DNA from 2 places in the Undibacterium sp. GW821-FHT11B02 genome. Region 1 is predicted to be linked to the other one. Evidence: predicted binding sites of a transcription regulator. Region 1 holds the regulator's gene; the other holds the start of a gene.

What was found. Region 1 encodes FliA, which starts transcription of late flagellar genes. Its sites were predicted from a motif close to CTAAAGTTTNNNNNNNNNNNGCCGNTA; they were not measured.
Region 2: a site for FliA is predicted at 4,958-4,984, ahead of AC1RVX_RS08775 (FlxA-like family protein). Genes of this name have one in related genera too.

What each region holds. Positions count from the first base shown of each region.
Region 1 covers NZ_JBXASD010000007.1:14,351-22,357, forward strand. Annotated here, with positions in the region: gene AC1RVX_RS15800 (MFS transporter) at 1-487, shown strand, start outside; gene flhB (flagellar biosynthesis protein FlhB) at 716-1,867, shown strand; gene flhA (flagellar biosynthesis protein FlhA) at 1,864-3,948, shown strand; gene flhF (flagellar biosynthesis GTPase FlhF) at 3,945-5,279, shown strand; gene AC1RVX_RS15820 (MinD/ParA family ATP-binding protein) at 5,272-6,114, shown strand; gene AC1RVX_RS15825 (RNA polymerase sigma factor FliA) at 6,119-6,850, shown strand; gene AC1RVX_RS15830 (flagellar motor protein) at 6,832-7,566, shown strand; gene motD (flagellar motor protein MotD) at 7,606-8,007, shown strand, end outside.
Region 2 covers NZ_JBXASD010000003.1:543,173-551,179, reverse strand. Annotated here, with positions in the region: gene AC1RVX_RS08805 (hypothetical protein) at 67-426, shown strand; gene AC1RVX_RS08800 (GNAT family N-acetyltransferase) at 886-1,389, opposite strand; gene AC1RVX_RS08795 (hypothetical protein) at 1,516-2,274, shown strand; gene AC1RVX_RS08790 (metal-dependent hydrolase) at 2,354-3,103, shown strand; gene AC1RVX_RS08785 (cupin-like domain-containing protein) at 3,100-3,966, shown strand; gene AC1RVX_RS08780 (LysR family transcriptional regulator) at 4,006-4,899, shown strand; gene AC1RVX_RS08775 (FlxA-like family protein) at 5,011-5,367, shown strand; gene AC1RVX_RS08770 (hypothetical protein) at 5,507-5,863, opposite strand; gene AC1RVX_RS08765 (EthD family reductase) at 5,853-6,167, shown strand; gene AC1RVX_RS08760 (alpha/beta hydrolase) at 6,238-7,119, shown strand; gene AC1RVX_RS08755 (sigma-70 family RNA polymerase sigma factor) at 7,116-7,973, shown strand.

The sequences.
Region 1 (8,007 bases):
GATGAAGGAATTGCCGATGATTTATCTGGTCACAGGTTTCGGTGCGATCGTCACTGGTCCTCTGGTTGGTAAGCTCAGTGACAAGTTTGGCAAATATCGTATGTTTTTATTCGGTGCTGCGATGACGATTGTCATGGCTGTCATCTACACCCGCCTTGGTGTCACGCCTTTGCCTATGGTCATTTTGGTCAATGTGTTGCTGTTTGTCGGTATTTTTTCGCGCATGATCCCTGCCCAGGCAATGATGTCGGCTGTACCAGCCGCAGATAGCCGTGGCGCATTCATGGCGATCAATTCATCGCTACAGCAAATTGCCGGTGGTGTCGGCTCTGTGGTTGCCGGGATGATAGTCAGCCAGCCTGCTGGTGGCGCGATACTGCATTTTGATTTGCTGGGTGATATTTTGGTTTGCACGGTGCTGCTGACGGCTGTCATGATGTATTTCATTCACCGCATGGTGGCGACGCCTGTAGCTGTACCTGCCTGATTAGCTGTAATTCAATCAACTAAATCTGAATGTCTTGTCATCAGGCTGACATTCAGATTTCAGCCTTTCATGGCCCTTTAAGTACAAAGGGCCATTCTTTCCCCCGAGCTAAGGGGTATTTCCTCCTTTATTCCACGCATCTTGTACTTCTGGTATAGCCAATAATTACACCTGTATCTTTGTGTAATCAGCGTGCTGGTTGCTTTGTGGAAATAACAGGAGTCGGCCATGGCCGAAGATAGCGATCTCGAAAGAACCGAACCGGCCTCGCCCAAGCGCCTTGAACAGGCGCGGGAAGAGGGCGATGTTCCACGTTCGCGTGAACTGTCAACCTGCACCATTTTGCTGGCTGCGGGTGGTTCGCTATGGGCCATGGGGGATGGTCTGGTCAGGCAATTGAATCATGCTCTGATCACTGGGTTGTCCATGGAACGCGAGATTATTTATGACCCATCGTTACTGTTTTCCAAAATCGGTGCCAGTCTGTGGGATGTGCTGGTGGCATTTGCGCCGATAGCGGGGCTACTGTTGATCGTTGCGCTGGGCTCGCCTTTGCTGATCGGTGGCTGGCTGTTCAGTGCCAAGGCGCTGCAACCGAATTTTGCGCGCATGAACCCTATCTCGGGTCTGGGCAATATGATTTCCACCCGTGCCGGTGTGGAATTGCTCAAGGCGATTATCAAAACCATTCTGGTTGGTGTGGTGGCCTGGATGGTCATCATGAGTCAGAAAAATGCCATTTTTGGCCTGCCATTGGAATCATTGAAAACCGGGCCTGCCCACGTTGGTCACATGATGGGTGTGTGTTTTCTGGCTATCGTTGGTTCGCTGGTGGCGATTGCCGCTATCGATGCGCCTTATCAGATGTGGCAATACGCTGAAAAACTGAAAATGACGCATCAGGAAGTGATTCAGGAATCGAAAGAAGCCAACGGTAATCCGCAGATCAAGGCAAAAATCCGTGCCCAGCAGCGTGAAATGGCACGCCGCCGCATGATGGCAGAAATTCCTACCGCCGACGTTGTGGTCACTAACCCGACCCACTTTGCGGTGGCATTGAAATACACCGAAGGTGGACGTGGCGCACCGAAGGTGGTCGCCAAGGGTGCAGATGCAGTGGCGGCCAAGATTCGTGAACTGGCACAAGAGCACAAGGTGCCCTTGCTGGAGGCACCACCGCTGGCGCGTGCGCTGTTTAAACATACAGATCTTGGCGATGAAATCCCTGAAGCTTTGTACGCTGCCGTGGCCGAGGTGCTGGCTTATGTATATCAGTTACGCAGTTATCGCACAGGTGCTGGAAATAAACCGATGGAACCGAATGACTTATATGTACCACCTGAGCTGGACCCGAATAATCAAGCAGGAGCCCCAGCATGAATAGCCTCAAATTACCTGTCTGGATGAACGGTATGAATTCCCGGGCGTTGGCCGCGCCTTTCCTGATTATCCTGATGCTGGCGATGATGGTGTTGCCCTTGCCGGCATTTGTACTTGACGTGTTTTTCAGCTTTAATATTGCGATTGCGATCATCGTCTTGCTGACCAGTCTGTATACGGTAAAGCCGCTGGATTTTATGGTGTTTCCGACCGTTTTGCTGGTCAGTACCATGCTGCGCCTGTCCCTGAACGTGGCTTCTACACGGGTTGTTTTGACCGAGGGCCATACCGGTCCGGATGCCGCCGGTAAGGTGATTGAAGCTTTCGGCCACTTTCTGATTGGTGGTAATTACACCGTTGGTATCGTGGTGTTTATTATCCTGACCATCATCAACTTTACTGTTGTGACCAAAGGTGCTGGCCGTATTGCTGAAGTGGGCGCACGTTTTGCCCTGGATGCGATGCCAGGCAAGCAGATGGCGATTGATGCTGATTTGAATGCCGGTTTGATAGCTGAGCAAGAAGCCCGTCGTCGTCGCACCGAAGTTGCACAAGAAGCAGAATTTTACGGTGCCATGGACGGTGCCAGTAAATACGTACGCGGTGACGCGGTGGCTGGCATCATGGTTACGGTGATCAATATCGTCGGTGGTCTGATCGTCGGCATGGTGCAGCATGATCTGGATTTCGCTTCTGCGCTGAAAAACTACACGCTGCTGGCGATTGGTGATGGCCTGGTCGCGCAGATTCCTTCCCTGATCATTTCTACTGCAGCCGGTGTCGTCGTGTCGCGTGTAGCCAGTGACCAGGATATCAGTGGTCAGTTGATTGGCCAGTTGTTTGCCAAACCGCAGGTCATGATTATTACGGGCGGTATTATCGGTGGCATGGGCCTGATACCCGGCATGCCGCATATCGCCTTCATCTTGCTTGCCGCAATCTTGTGTGGCGGCGGATATCTGTTGAACAAGCGTAATCAGATCGCTCCTGTCACAGAAGAAAAACAAGACACTCCCGCAGCAGCCCAAGAGATGGAAGAAGCAACCTGGCAAGATATTATGCCGGTCGATACCCTGGGGCTGGAAGTTGGTTATCGCCTGATCCCGCTGGTGGATAAAAACCAGGGTGGCGAATTGCTGCGCCGTATCAAAGGCATACGCAAAAAATTTGCACAGGAAGTCGGCTTTTTGTCGCCACCTGTGCATATCCGCGACAACCTCGAACTCAAGCCGTCTGCCTATCGCATCACCCTCAAGGGGGTGGAAGTGGGCGTAGGCGAAGCACTCAGTGGTCAGTACCTGGCGATTAACCCGGGGATGGTCACTGGTAATTTGCCAGGTGCGGTCACGAATGACCCTGCCTTTGGCCTGCCTGCTGTCTGGATCGACGCAAGCATGCGTGATCAGGCTCAATCTATGGGGTATACCGTCGTGGATTCCGGGACTGTCATTGCTACTCATCTGAATCATCTGATCACTTCCCACGCCGCCGAATTGCTGGGCCGTCAGGAAGTACAGTTGCTGATGGATCATCTGGCTAAAGATATGCCGAAGATGGTGGAAGAGCTGGTGCCGAAAATCCTGCCTTTGTCGGTACTGCAAAAAGTCTTGCAGAACCTGTTGATAGAAGGTGTGCATATCCGAGATATGCGCACCATCATCGAATGTCTGTCAGAACAGGCCACACATACCCAGGATGCAGGTGAGCTGACTGCCCAGGTGCGGATTGCCCTGGGCCGTGCCATTGTGCAGCAGATATTCCCAACCGGGAATGAGTTGACCGTGATGACGCTGGACAATCGCCTGGAACGACTGCTCATGCAAGCCCTGCAGACCAGTGGTGCAGATGGTGCCGGTATTGAACCCGGCCTGGCAGACACATTGGCCAGCCAGACCGAGGCTGCCGCCCAGCATCAGGAACAATTGGGGCTGACACCAGTCTTGCTGGTACCGGCACCGCTGCGGGCTTTGCTGTCACGCTTCTTGCGTCGCACGGTACCGCAACTGAAAGTCTTGTCGCACGCAGAATTACCCGAAACAAAAACAATTAAAGTCACCAGCCTGGTCGGAGGTCAATCATGAACGTCAGAAAATTTACCGCGAATACTTCTCGCGAAGCTTTGCGCATGTTGCGGGATGCCCTGGGCGCTGACGCGGTAATTTTGTCTAACCGCAATGTCGGTGGCAAGGTCGAGATTTTGGCCATGGCTGATGAGGCTATCAGTGCCATTACGCCATCGTCCGGCGATGATACGCCAGCGTTATCAGCGTCAGCAGCGTCAATGGCATCCGCAACATCACTGGCGCCGCCAATACCCGATGCACCGCGTTTTGCGCCACGTTATCAGGCCGAAGCACCGGCAGTTATTCATCGTCCGCTGAAACCGGCTGTTGCCATGGATGCCGATATTGAGGCGGCTGTCAGCGCGGGTGAGTTGAATAACGTGATGTCGGAAATTCGTTCCATGCGCAGCATGCTGGAGTCGCAACTGGCAGAAATATCCTGGACCCAAACCCAGAAGCGGCATCCGCAGAAGGCAGATATTCTGCGTGAAATGCTGGCAACTGGTTTCAGTGCGGGCTTGTCGCGTTATCTGGTTGAAAAATTGCCGGAAGCGGGTAAGGTCGAAAATGGTCTGGACTGGATCAAGAATACGTTGGTACGTAATCTGTCCACCATCGACAATGAAAACGAAATGCTGGAAAAAGGTGGCGTCTATGCCTTGGTAGGCCCGACTGGCGTTGGCAAGACCACCACTACGGCCAAACTGGCAGCGCGTTGTGTGATGCGCCATGGTCCTTCCAAGCTGGCCCTGATCACCACCGACGGCTATCGTATTGGTGGTTTCGAGCAATTGCGCATTTACGGCAAGATACTTGGCGTCATGGTGCATGCCGTCAAGGATGAGGCGGATTTGCGCATTGCCTTGTCCGAACTCAAAAACAAACATACCGTATTGATCGATACTGTTGGTGTCAGTCAGCGCGATAAAATGGTGACAGAACAGGTTGCCATGTTGTCTGGAACAGACACTCCGGTAAAGCGTTTGCTGTGTCTGAATGCCACTTCGACTGGTGAAACACTGAGCGAAGTAGTGCGTGCTTATCAGGGCAATGGCCTGGCAGGTTGTATTTTGACTAAGCTTGACGAGGCTGCCACCATAGGCGGGGCTTTGGATATTGCGATACGCCAGAAACTGATGGTGTATTACGTGGCCAGCGGTCAGCGGGTGCCAGAAGACCTGCACATCGCCAACAAGCTGTATCTGATTGATCGCGCTTTTAAACTGAAACGTGAGACTGCAGCTTTCCGTTTCCTGGATGAAGAATTGCCTTTGCTGATGGCTGGCACCATGGGGGCAGGGAATGCGGCACGTGCTGCAGGCATGTCGCAGGAGGTGTCCCTTGGCTAGTTTTGATCAGGCAGAAGGTTTGCGTCGCATGCTGGCTGGCCCCAAACCCAGGGTGTTTACTTTTTTGTCGGCTTTGAAAGAAGATGAAAAAAGTGGCATGTTGGTCAACCTTGGTGTGTCACTGGCAAGACAGGGTAATGAAGTGTTGATGATCGATGCGCGGGCCTCGGACAATAGCGTGGGGGCCTGGCTGAATGCAAGCAATGATCGTACCTTGTTGGATGTAGCGAGACAACAGCGTACAATGAAGGATGCAATCAAATTGGTAGCCGCAGGTTTGTCGGTGACGATGTTGACCAGGCAGGCATCAATAGCTTCAGGCTTGCCGCCAGAAAGTGCGCGGCAATTGACTGAAGTGTTTGATGTCGTGGCAAATCAGGCTGACCTGGTGATGGTCGATGGCGACATTAATGCGAATGACGCATTTCCGCTGGCATCGCTGGATGACAGTGAATTGGTGATACAGGTTTCTGCTGATCCGCATATGATCAAGGCCGCATATGGCTTGATCAAACGGGTCAGTAACAGGGTAGGACGGCGCGGTTATGGAATTTTAGTATCCGGCGCATCAGAAAAAGAGGCGAGATTGATTTACACAAATATGGCGCAGGCTGCCAGCCGTTATCTGGCGGTGCCTTTGCACTATGTCGGCCATGTGCCGGAAGATGAACATGTAAGAAAGGCTGCGCATTTGGGTCGCTCCGTGATTGACGCTTTTCCCAAGGCGCGTGCTTCGCTGGCTTTTTCGAAACTGGCGGAACAATTGGCAATGACTGCGCGTTCGACATTATGTTTAGAGGGAGTCCCTGAGCTGGGTGTCGGTCTCGGAATATAATCACATGTACACCGCTAGCGGAAAGTCAGATAAAAACTTCCTCCTTAGGGAGCATGCCCCACTGGTCAAGCGACTTGCTTACCAGTTGAAGGCGCGTCTGCCTCCCAGTGTGGAGGTGGATGATCTTGTGCAGGCTGGCATGATCGGTTTGCTGGATGCCGTCAACCGCTATGAAGACACGCATGGTGCCCAGTTTGAAACCTATGCCGTGCAGCGCATACGTGGGGCCATGCTGGATGAGTTGCGCAGCAGTGACTGGTTGCCGCGTGGCGTGCGCCAGAACATGCGCAAAATAGAAAATGCCATGAACACCCTGCAGCAAAAGCTGGGCAGGCCACCGCTGGAAACCGAGGTTGCCAAATCGCTCAAGCTGTCGCTGGAAGAATACCAGGACATGCTGACCGACAGTGGTGGCCATCAACTGGTGTATTACGAAGACTTTCATGACGCCGACACGAAAGAACATTTTCTCGATCATTATTGTTCTGACTTGTCAGGCGACCCCTTGCAGGATTTGCTCAATGATGACTTCCGTGATGCTGTAATCGGGGCGATTGACAGTTTGCCCGAGCGTGAAAAATTGCTGATGGGCTTGTATTATGAGCAAGAATTAAACTTGAAGGAAATCGGGGCCGTGATGGGGGTGTCCGAGTCACGGGTGTCACAATTGCATAGTCAGGCGGTAGCCAGGCTCAGGGCGTACTTAAGGGAGAAGGCGTGGACTGGGCTAGCATAGTCGGACTTTTACTGATTGTTGTCGGCATCCTTTCTGGTCAGTTGCTGGAGGGGGGGCGTCTTTCTTCACTGGTACAGCCAGCTGCTTTTGTGATCGTTGTAGTGGGAACTATTGGGGCGGTCCTGATGCAAAGCCGCATCAAGACCTTTGCCCACGGCGTGCGCATGTTGCGCTGGGTCGTGTCAGAGCCACCAGACAATAGCAAAAAGAATGTCGAAGAAGCGCTGGTCTGGAGCGTCGTCGCCAGAAGGGAAGGTTTTCTCAGCCTCGAACGCTATATGAATGCGTCGACTGATCCCTTCGTTGGCAAGGGCTTGCGCCTGGTGATTGACGGCATAGACCCGATAAGGCTCAAGGATATCCTGGACGTTGATATTTCGTTATATGAGATGGAGCAACGTCAGGCTGCCAAAATTTGGGAAGCTGCAGGTGGTTATTCCCCCACCATCGGTATTTTGGGTGCGGTGCTGGGTTTGATACACGTGATGGAAAACCTCACTGACCCATCCAAGTTGGGTGGCGGTATTGCTGTGGCCTTTGTGGCAACGATATATGGGGTGGGCATGGCCAACCTGCTGTTCTTGCCAGTCAGTCACAAACTAAAAGAAATCATTAACAGGGAAGTCACCCGGCGGGAAATGTTATCTGACATTTTTTACAGCATTGCTCTGGGGGATAGTCCGCGTGTGGTGGAAGAACGATTGACTAACCATTAAAATTGATGGCTTGCCCGCCGTGATGCACTAAAGACACTTATGGCCAGAAGAAAATTCCACGAAGAGCCCGATAACCATGATCGCTGGCTGGTTTCTTACGCCGATTTTATTACCCTGTTGTTTGCTTTCTTTGTGGTGATGTATGCGATTTCCTCCCTCAATGAAGGTAAATACCGGGTGCTGTCGAATTCACTGACGGGTGCTTTTGGCAAGGTCATGGTCAACCCCAGGGCGGTAGATGTGCCGAATGAGCCGATCGTCAAGCTTGACCCTTTGCCTTTGGTAAAAAACAACCGCACGAATGAAGCCTTGCGCAAGGAAAAGGCGCAGATGACGACCATGGCCAAGGATATCCTGACAGTGCTGGAACCCCTGGTGCGGGAAGGCAAGGTCAGGGTCAGTCAGACCAGTCGTGGCATTACCATCGAAATCAATGCCAGC
Region 2 (8,007 bases), on a different contig from region 1:
CAGTAAATGTCGTTCGGGCGTCGCGTCGTTTGCTTTTTCATAGACGTCGTTATTATGGAGTTTTTTATGGCTAGTATTAATCAATCAGTGCAAAATTTAGTGGCTTTGGATGGTGCAATGTGTGCGGCTTTGGTAGATTCAACTAGTGGCATGATCCTGGGGCAAGCGGGAAGTGGAATGGACCTCGAAATTGCAGCCGCTGGTAATACCGAAGTAGTTCGTGCAAAACTGAAAACCATGAAGTCCCTGGATCTCCAGGATGCTATTGAAGACATCCTGATCACTTTAGGTAAGCAGTACCATATATTACGGCCACTAGCCAAACACGATGGCTTGTTTTTATACGTGGTACTGGATAAATCGAAGTCGAACCTCGCGCTCGCCCGACGCAAAGTGTCCGAAGTCGAAGCAGTATTGGATTTGTGATTTTTGCTGAATCTGGAAATAGAATTGTGTAGGAGGCTGTTGCAAAATTAAGATGGCCAGATGCACCGGCGAAGACAGTGCTTTAGTGCTGCAAGAAGGCGCACAATGCCAGGTTAATTATGCAGTAGCCTCTATGTTATCCTGGTCGATCCACCTCGCATAATGAGGAATTAAAAAATAAGGATTAACGCATTGGAAAGAAGCAAGCGCCAGTGTTGGCTAAAGGTTTGGTGAAAGACGTCAAGACACTGACGCCGATTTGTATGCTTTCTCTCATAAGCTGCTCAATTCTATGAGAGATACAGTGCTACACGCGGAACTGACTACGCATGCCGGTTATACGAGGTATCGGGATAGCTCCCCAAGCAAGAGAAATGGCCGTAACGACAGCATCGTCAACCGTCTCAAATGTCTGCCTGGAAAAATAACTCAGACCTGCCAAATGCTGGTCAGAGAGACTTATCCACAACCGGTTTTTGCTGCATGGGTGAGGGCAGCACCTGACAGGCGATAACACAACCTGTCACCGACTGGCACGCCGCCCAGGCTTTGATAAAAACGCAGCCCGGTTTCATTATCTGCCCTGACATGCCAGTCAACCCGCACGCAATTTTTGCTGACTGCATACGCTGCCGCCCATCTCATAAGCGCTTCACCAACACCGCTGCGGCGTGCTGTACGCAAGACATACAACTCTTTGACAAAAAGCTGCCCCGTCTCACCTGGCACCGCATTCACCAGCGAATGAAATATCGATATCGCCAGCAACCCGGTGACGGTGCCGTCATCCCGCGTGGCAACGACGATGCGCACGGCAGCATCTGGCCCGATCAGGTTTTGCATGAAATGCGCTTTGACAGTTTGTCTGGAAGCTGCATGTTCTCCATTGTAGTGAACGCCCAATTCGTGGAGCAGGTCGACGGTGGACTCGTACTGGTTTTCCTGAATGAATGCGATTTGCAAATGAACCTCTCTATAATAATATTATCGATATATTTTATATATACCATGTAATTAAAACCTGTCATTGAGAGGTCATGACCTGATTCTATACTCGGCATCTTTGTTACTTCAGCCATCCCCATTCTCATGCAATTGACAATAGTTCCCCGCTTCCTTACCACCGACGATATATCTACACTGTTGGAACTCGAATCCCTGCAATGGACATCAAACCAGGCTGCCAATGCCGATACGCTGCGCAAGCGCTTGCTTGATTATCCTGAATTGTGCCTGGGGGCTTTTTGTTCCCATACAGGCAAAGCGCTTGCATCACTTTTTATGCGGCCAATTTCGCAGCAAGGCATTGCGCGCGCACGTCGTTGGGAAGACTGTGCAGAGAGTGTACACGAGAGCACAGAAAAAAAGACCAACAGCCTGTTCGGCATCAGCCTGACGAGTGTCGAACCACAGGCAGCGGCAGCGCTGTTTTCCTTTTTCTGGCCACATGCTTTGAAGAATGGATGGCGTCAAATATATCTGGGATCACCGATTCCTGGTTTCAAACGTGCGCTGGAAAATAATCCTTCGCTCGATGTCGCCACCTATGCGCATACCCGTCGCGGCAAGCTGCCGCTTGATCCGCAATTGCGGTACTACCATGGCAAAGGATTTACCCGCATTGTTGCCGTGCTGCCAGATTATTTTCCGCATGATGCCTCGCTTGATCATGGCGTATTGATCCAGGGGACTGTGCCGCTATCGCAACTGTGTCCTGTGTGGCAGCGCCTGCCATTCAAGACCTTGCAAGTGGTGCTCAAATGGATCACCCATGTTGAAGACATGGTTGCAGAATACGCGAAGCCGCGCCCCGAACTGAAAGACAAGCCTGCTATTGAGCGAGTGTGATAATGAGGTTAAAGATGAAAATGAAGTTGAATTGTCAGCCGGCCCTTACACCTGTATGCCTGGCCGGGATGATCGTGCGATGAATACATCTGCAAACCCGGTGCCTGCAGAATTACCCACGCTTTGGTGGAATGACGGTGACGCATTCCGTTCTCGTCTGTTCGATGCTATTTCGCTCTTGCTTCCCTGTGGCGAGCATTTCGTCATTACGGCTGTTTTCGATTGGCTCAACACAAGCGTGCGCAGTTCTTCCAACCCGCAACTGCAGAATGAAGTGCTGCGCTTGACCAAGGAAGAACAAAGCCATTCGCGCGCGCATCGTCTGTATAACGAAAGAATGGCCGCCCATGCGCCAGCGCAGCGACTAGAGCAGCGTATTGAAGCAGCCATGCAGCAAATGGAAGGATGGAAACTGCCGACCCGCATCGCTTTTGCCGCCGCGTTCGAGCAGTTGACGGTGCTACTCGCAGAACAGGTGTTGCGGCCACACAATGCATGGCTAGGGCAGAATGACACGCAACAGACCAGACTATGGCAATGGCATTGCAAGGAAGAGATAGAACATCGCTTTGTCGTGCAAGAGGTGGCCGATGCGATGGGCATCGGGCAAGGTCGGCGCGCATTGATATTTCTGGTGGCGGCATGTTATCTTTTTACCGATGTTGCCATTGCGCTTGCTAGCCTGTTGTGGTCTGACATACGCGCCCAACGTGTTGGCGCGGCACGCGTGATGCTGCAAGCTGCCGCCTTCACCATTCGTGCCATCCCCAGTTTGCTACGTATGGCCGGCGCCAGTCTGCGCCACATCGTCATGATCAAAGGGCGATGATGACAGGGGAGTATTTTCAGGGACTGGCACCGGCTATGTTTCCGGGCATGCAGTTATTGTGCCATCGTGCCGGGCCATCCGTATTCAGAGGCTTGGCAGCGCATTGGCCTGCGGTACAACACTGGAGTTTTAACCGGCTGGCCGGGCTTGCCCCCGATATGCAAGTAAAGCTGGTGGCAGGCAACCGCGAACGGGGCCGCACGCGTTTCATTGACTCCAGCTTACGTGCCTATCTTGCTTTGCTTGAAGAAGGTCATGATCACGAGAACCAAGCGAATCAAGAGCATCAGGAGAATCAGACAGATCAACCCCTGTACCTGAAGGAATTTGATTTGCTTGACGCCATTCCTGCGTTGCGGCAAGACTTGCAGCATACTGATTTCTTTGTGCGGGGCAGCACATTGTCATTACAGAGCTGGATAGGCCCGGCCCATGCACGCACTGGCCTCCATTACGATTATCTCGACAATCTGGCCGTACAAATCGTCGGCAGAAAACGCTTTTACCTGGTCCGTGCAGGCACGGTAGAGCGCATGCATGCAGTGGCGGGCAAATACGATTCCTGGGCCAGGCTGGCCACCTGCACCGCGCAGGAGCTTGCGGCAAAAGCGGAGGCACATGCTGAAATACAGGGCGATTTCTTTGTCGTCGATCTGGAACCTGGCGATGTCTTGCATGTGCCAGCAGGCTGGTGGCATGAAGTGTTGAACCTGACGCCCTGTATCCTGTTCGGCGGATTCCATGGCCCACGTGCACAAGTGTCAGCACGCTGGGCCTGGGTGCAATCACGCGATCTGCTGCACCGCCTTGGCTGGATGGGGCGGGGTAATTGTACTTGCCATTCTGAGGGTGCTCTTAATTAAGGACTATAATCAATATAGACTTATGAAGAGGATTCATGAATGCAAAAAGAAAACTTCAATGACCTGCTTGCCTTCATCACCGTCGCCCGTGAAGGCAGCTTTACCCGGGCTGCCGCCCAGCTTGGGGTGTCGCAATCAGCATTGAGCCACACCATGCGCGGGCTGGAAACGCGGCTGGGCGTACGTCTGCTGACACGCACCACGCGCAGCCTGTCCCTCACTGATGCGGGTGAAAGGTTGTTCAAGACTGTGGCCCCGCGCTTTGAAGAAATTGAATATGAACTGGCCGCCCTGAGCGAGCTGCGCGACAAACCCGCTGGCACCATCCGTATATCTGCGGCGGAACATGCCACCAACACCGTCTTGTGGCCCAAGCTGGCCACCTTCTTGCCCAACTATCCCGACATCAAGGTAGAAATTAATATCAACTACAGCCTGACCGATATCGTGGCTGATCGCTTTGATGCCGGTGTACGCCTGGGCGAACAAGTCGCCAAGGACATGATCGCCGTCCGCATCGCGCCTGATCTGCGCATGGCCGTTGTGGCATCGCCCACGTATTTCGCCAAGCATGCACCCCCGCAAACCCCGCAAGAACTGGCGAGCCACAACTGCATCAACCTGCGCATGGCCACCTATGGCGGTCTGTATGCATGGGAATTTGAACGCAACGGCCATGAACTCAATGTGCGGGTAGAAGGGCAGTTGGTGTTCAATAGCAGCACGCAAATTTTACGCGCCACGCTGGCTGGTTTTGGTCTTGCCTGCCTGCCAGAAGACATGGTGGCACCACATGTGCGCGACGGCCATTTGCAACGTGTGCTGGAAGACTGGACCCCCAGCTTTCAGGGTTACCATCTGTATTACCCCAGCCGCCGCCAGGCTTCACCAGCCTTTGCGCTGGTGGTGGATGCATTGCGGCATAAAACCTGAAGATATTCATCTCAACGGGCAGTAATTCGACAAAATTGATTCGACAAAATTGAACGTGCTCAAGTTTGCCTTGCCTGTGTCGTTAATATACTGATAAGCATAGTGACGGGGATGAAAATGGTAACAACGGTAGGATCATCTGCTGCTATTGCATCCGGCAGTTCAGACACTGGCAGCAAGGTCGCTCAACTACAGAAGCAATTGGTGGGGCTGATGAAGAAATTGCAGGACGCGACCAAAGACACCTCCAAGGGAGCAAAAGAGCGGTTGACGCTGTTGCAGTTACAAATACAGCAAATTCAAATGCAGATCCAGCAATTGCTGACAGCCGCAGCGCAAAAGGAAGCCCTGGCACAACTTAACCAGCACGGCACGTCATCGAACACCCAGAAGCCCCAGGCCACAGCAAAGCATTCGCAATATTCGCCGTATTCAACAATAGGCAGTGTCGTCAACACGACTGTCTGACAAACATCGCCATAGGTCGGCTGAAGACAATTTTTCAGGCACAAATTGTCAGGTGAAACAGCTGGCAGCATGGCGTCAATCTTGGCGAGCACCAGTGCTTAGTCTGTTTGATGATAGTTTCGCTTGGGGTTTTTCTTTGCTAAAAAAGCATCGCTCCTTTCTTATTTTGACGTTCGACAGTAGCTGCAAACGAAGCTGCATTTATCCGCACCAGCCTGCATTCCATCGCCACGAACCAGCAGTATCTGCAACTGACCAGGATGTTCAACACGTCCTTGGTATCGGCCTTGATGCTGGCCAGCACGTCCAGCCAGCGACCTATGGCCGCTTGACGCTCGGTGCCGGCTGGGTGTCGCGCCAGGAGAATCGCCGAAATATATTTTCGATGTCGCGATCCGTTTCCACCTTCGGCGTCGTCTTTAGCATGTATCAAACAAAAGCAGACAAATTTGTCCACATCGCGCAACTTAACGAAGGAGAACACCATGGCACGCATGGTCGTGATTTACCGAACACCGAAGGATGTCGCCGCATTTGACAGCCACTACTTTGGCACCCATATACCCCTTAGCAAAAAAATCCCGGGACTCAGAAAATACGAAGTCAGCAAGGGGCCGATCGCCGCGGTGGCAGGTCGCGCCGATGTCCATTTGATCGGGATATTGCATTTCGACGATATGGCGGCGATCAAGAGCGCGTTTGCAAGCCCTGAAGGTCAGGCGGCGGGCGCGGACCGCCGTTTGTTTGCACCCGATGATTCGGGCTTCGAAATGTTCCTCTTCGATGACATTGAAGTGTGAAGCCAGGACATAACACTCAGATCGCTTGAACAGCTTGCAAAGAATGTAAAATCACATAAAGAGGAAGCACATGCCGGTAAGCAAAGCAATTTTTATCCTGGTCCATGGCGGATGGCATAACCGTTCATCCTGGAATCGGGTCAGGCCACTGCTTGAAGCGCAAGGCTTCGGGGTGATGACGCCAGACCTTCCGGGCGCGGGTGACAATGCGATACCACCTGGTTCGCTCGACGCCCGTCCGTTCGACAGCGCCGCCTTCGCTGCCGAGCGCTCGCCCATCGCGGAGCTCACCCAGGAAGAAAGGACGCAAGCGGTGGCGGCCCTGGTCAGGGAAGCGGCCTCGCGCAGCAATGGCCAGGTCATCCTGGTCGGCCACTCGGCTGGTGGCATGACTGTGTCGGCGGTGGCTGAACGGGTGCCGCACTTGCTGGGTGCGGTGGTTTATCTTGCCGGTTTCATGGTGCCCAATGGAATGCCCCTGCTGGCCATGCTGATGGATGAATCGATGGCGTCGGCGCTGGCACCGCGCCTGTTCGTGGGCGATCCGATGGCTATCGGCGCGACCAGGATTCACGCCGGTTCCACCGACGAGGCCTACCGCGCTTTGCTCAAGGCTTCGTTTTATGCCGACCTGTCCGATGCCGATTTCAACGAGGCCGCCTCGCAACTGCATCACGATGAATCGAATGGCGGCGCGCTGGCTCTGTCGGAAATCAGTCCAGAGCGGTTTGGCACCGTGCAGCGCCACTACATCCGCTGCACGCAGGATCGCGCTGTGCCGTTGCCCGGCCAGGATTACATGATTGCCTCGGTTGACGCCGTTATCGGCAACAAGACGGTGACGCATACGTTGGAAAGCAGCCACTCGCCATTCCTGTCGCAACCGGCGGCGCTGGCGAGCATTCTCGTCAAGATTGCCGATCACGTACCTGCTAAACAGGAGGGCGCATGAACAAGGAAGAATTCGAAGACTGCCTCACAGCGTTGCGGCCACGGCTACATCGTTACTGCGCGCGCATGACTGGTTCGGCAGTCAATGGCGAAGACCTTGTGCAAGAGACCCTGATCAAGGCTCTTCTCGCGTATGGCCAGGGTGTGGAGATAGATCACCTCGACGGGTGGGTGTTTCGCATTGCTCGCAATGCGAGTCTGGATTTCCTTCGTGAGAAGTCGCGCGTCATCGTCGTGCCGCTGACCGATGAGCTCGAAGCAGAAGCGCTGCCCGAAAGTGATATTGTCGCGATCAGTTTCCAGACCTTCCTGCGCCTGCCTGAACTGCAGCGCTGCGCGGTGATCCTCAAGGATGTGCTTGGCCATTCTGTCGATGAAATCGCCAGCATTGCCGAGTGCTCGCCAGCGGCGGCAAAGTCGGCGCTGCAACGCGGCCGCGTCGCGCTACGCCAGCTTATGCAGGCACCGCCAGACATTCAGTTGCCGCTGATGTCTGATGTACAGCGGTCGAAAATGGCCGCCTTCGTGCATTTGTTTCAGAGTGGTGACTTCGACACGATCCGCGCGATGCTTGCCGATGATGTGAAGCTCGAGCTCGTCAATCGTTTGCATTGGGAAGGTCGCGAAAAGATCGCGCCTTACTTCACACGCTACGCGCAAGAAAAAAAATGGCGCTTCGGCTTTGGTGCCGTGGAAGGGCAGCCAGCCATGCTGGTCTTCGACGCCGCCAGCGATATGAAAAAGCTGGCGCACTTCGTCCTGATTAACTGGGCGGAAAACCAGATCGCCGGAATCCGCGATTATTTATTCGCGCCGTATGTGCTGGAGACTATCGATTGGGTTCGCCTGGAGTAAGCGCTGTCCGGCCCGGCGTTGTTGCAACAGAATC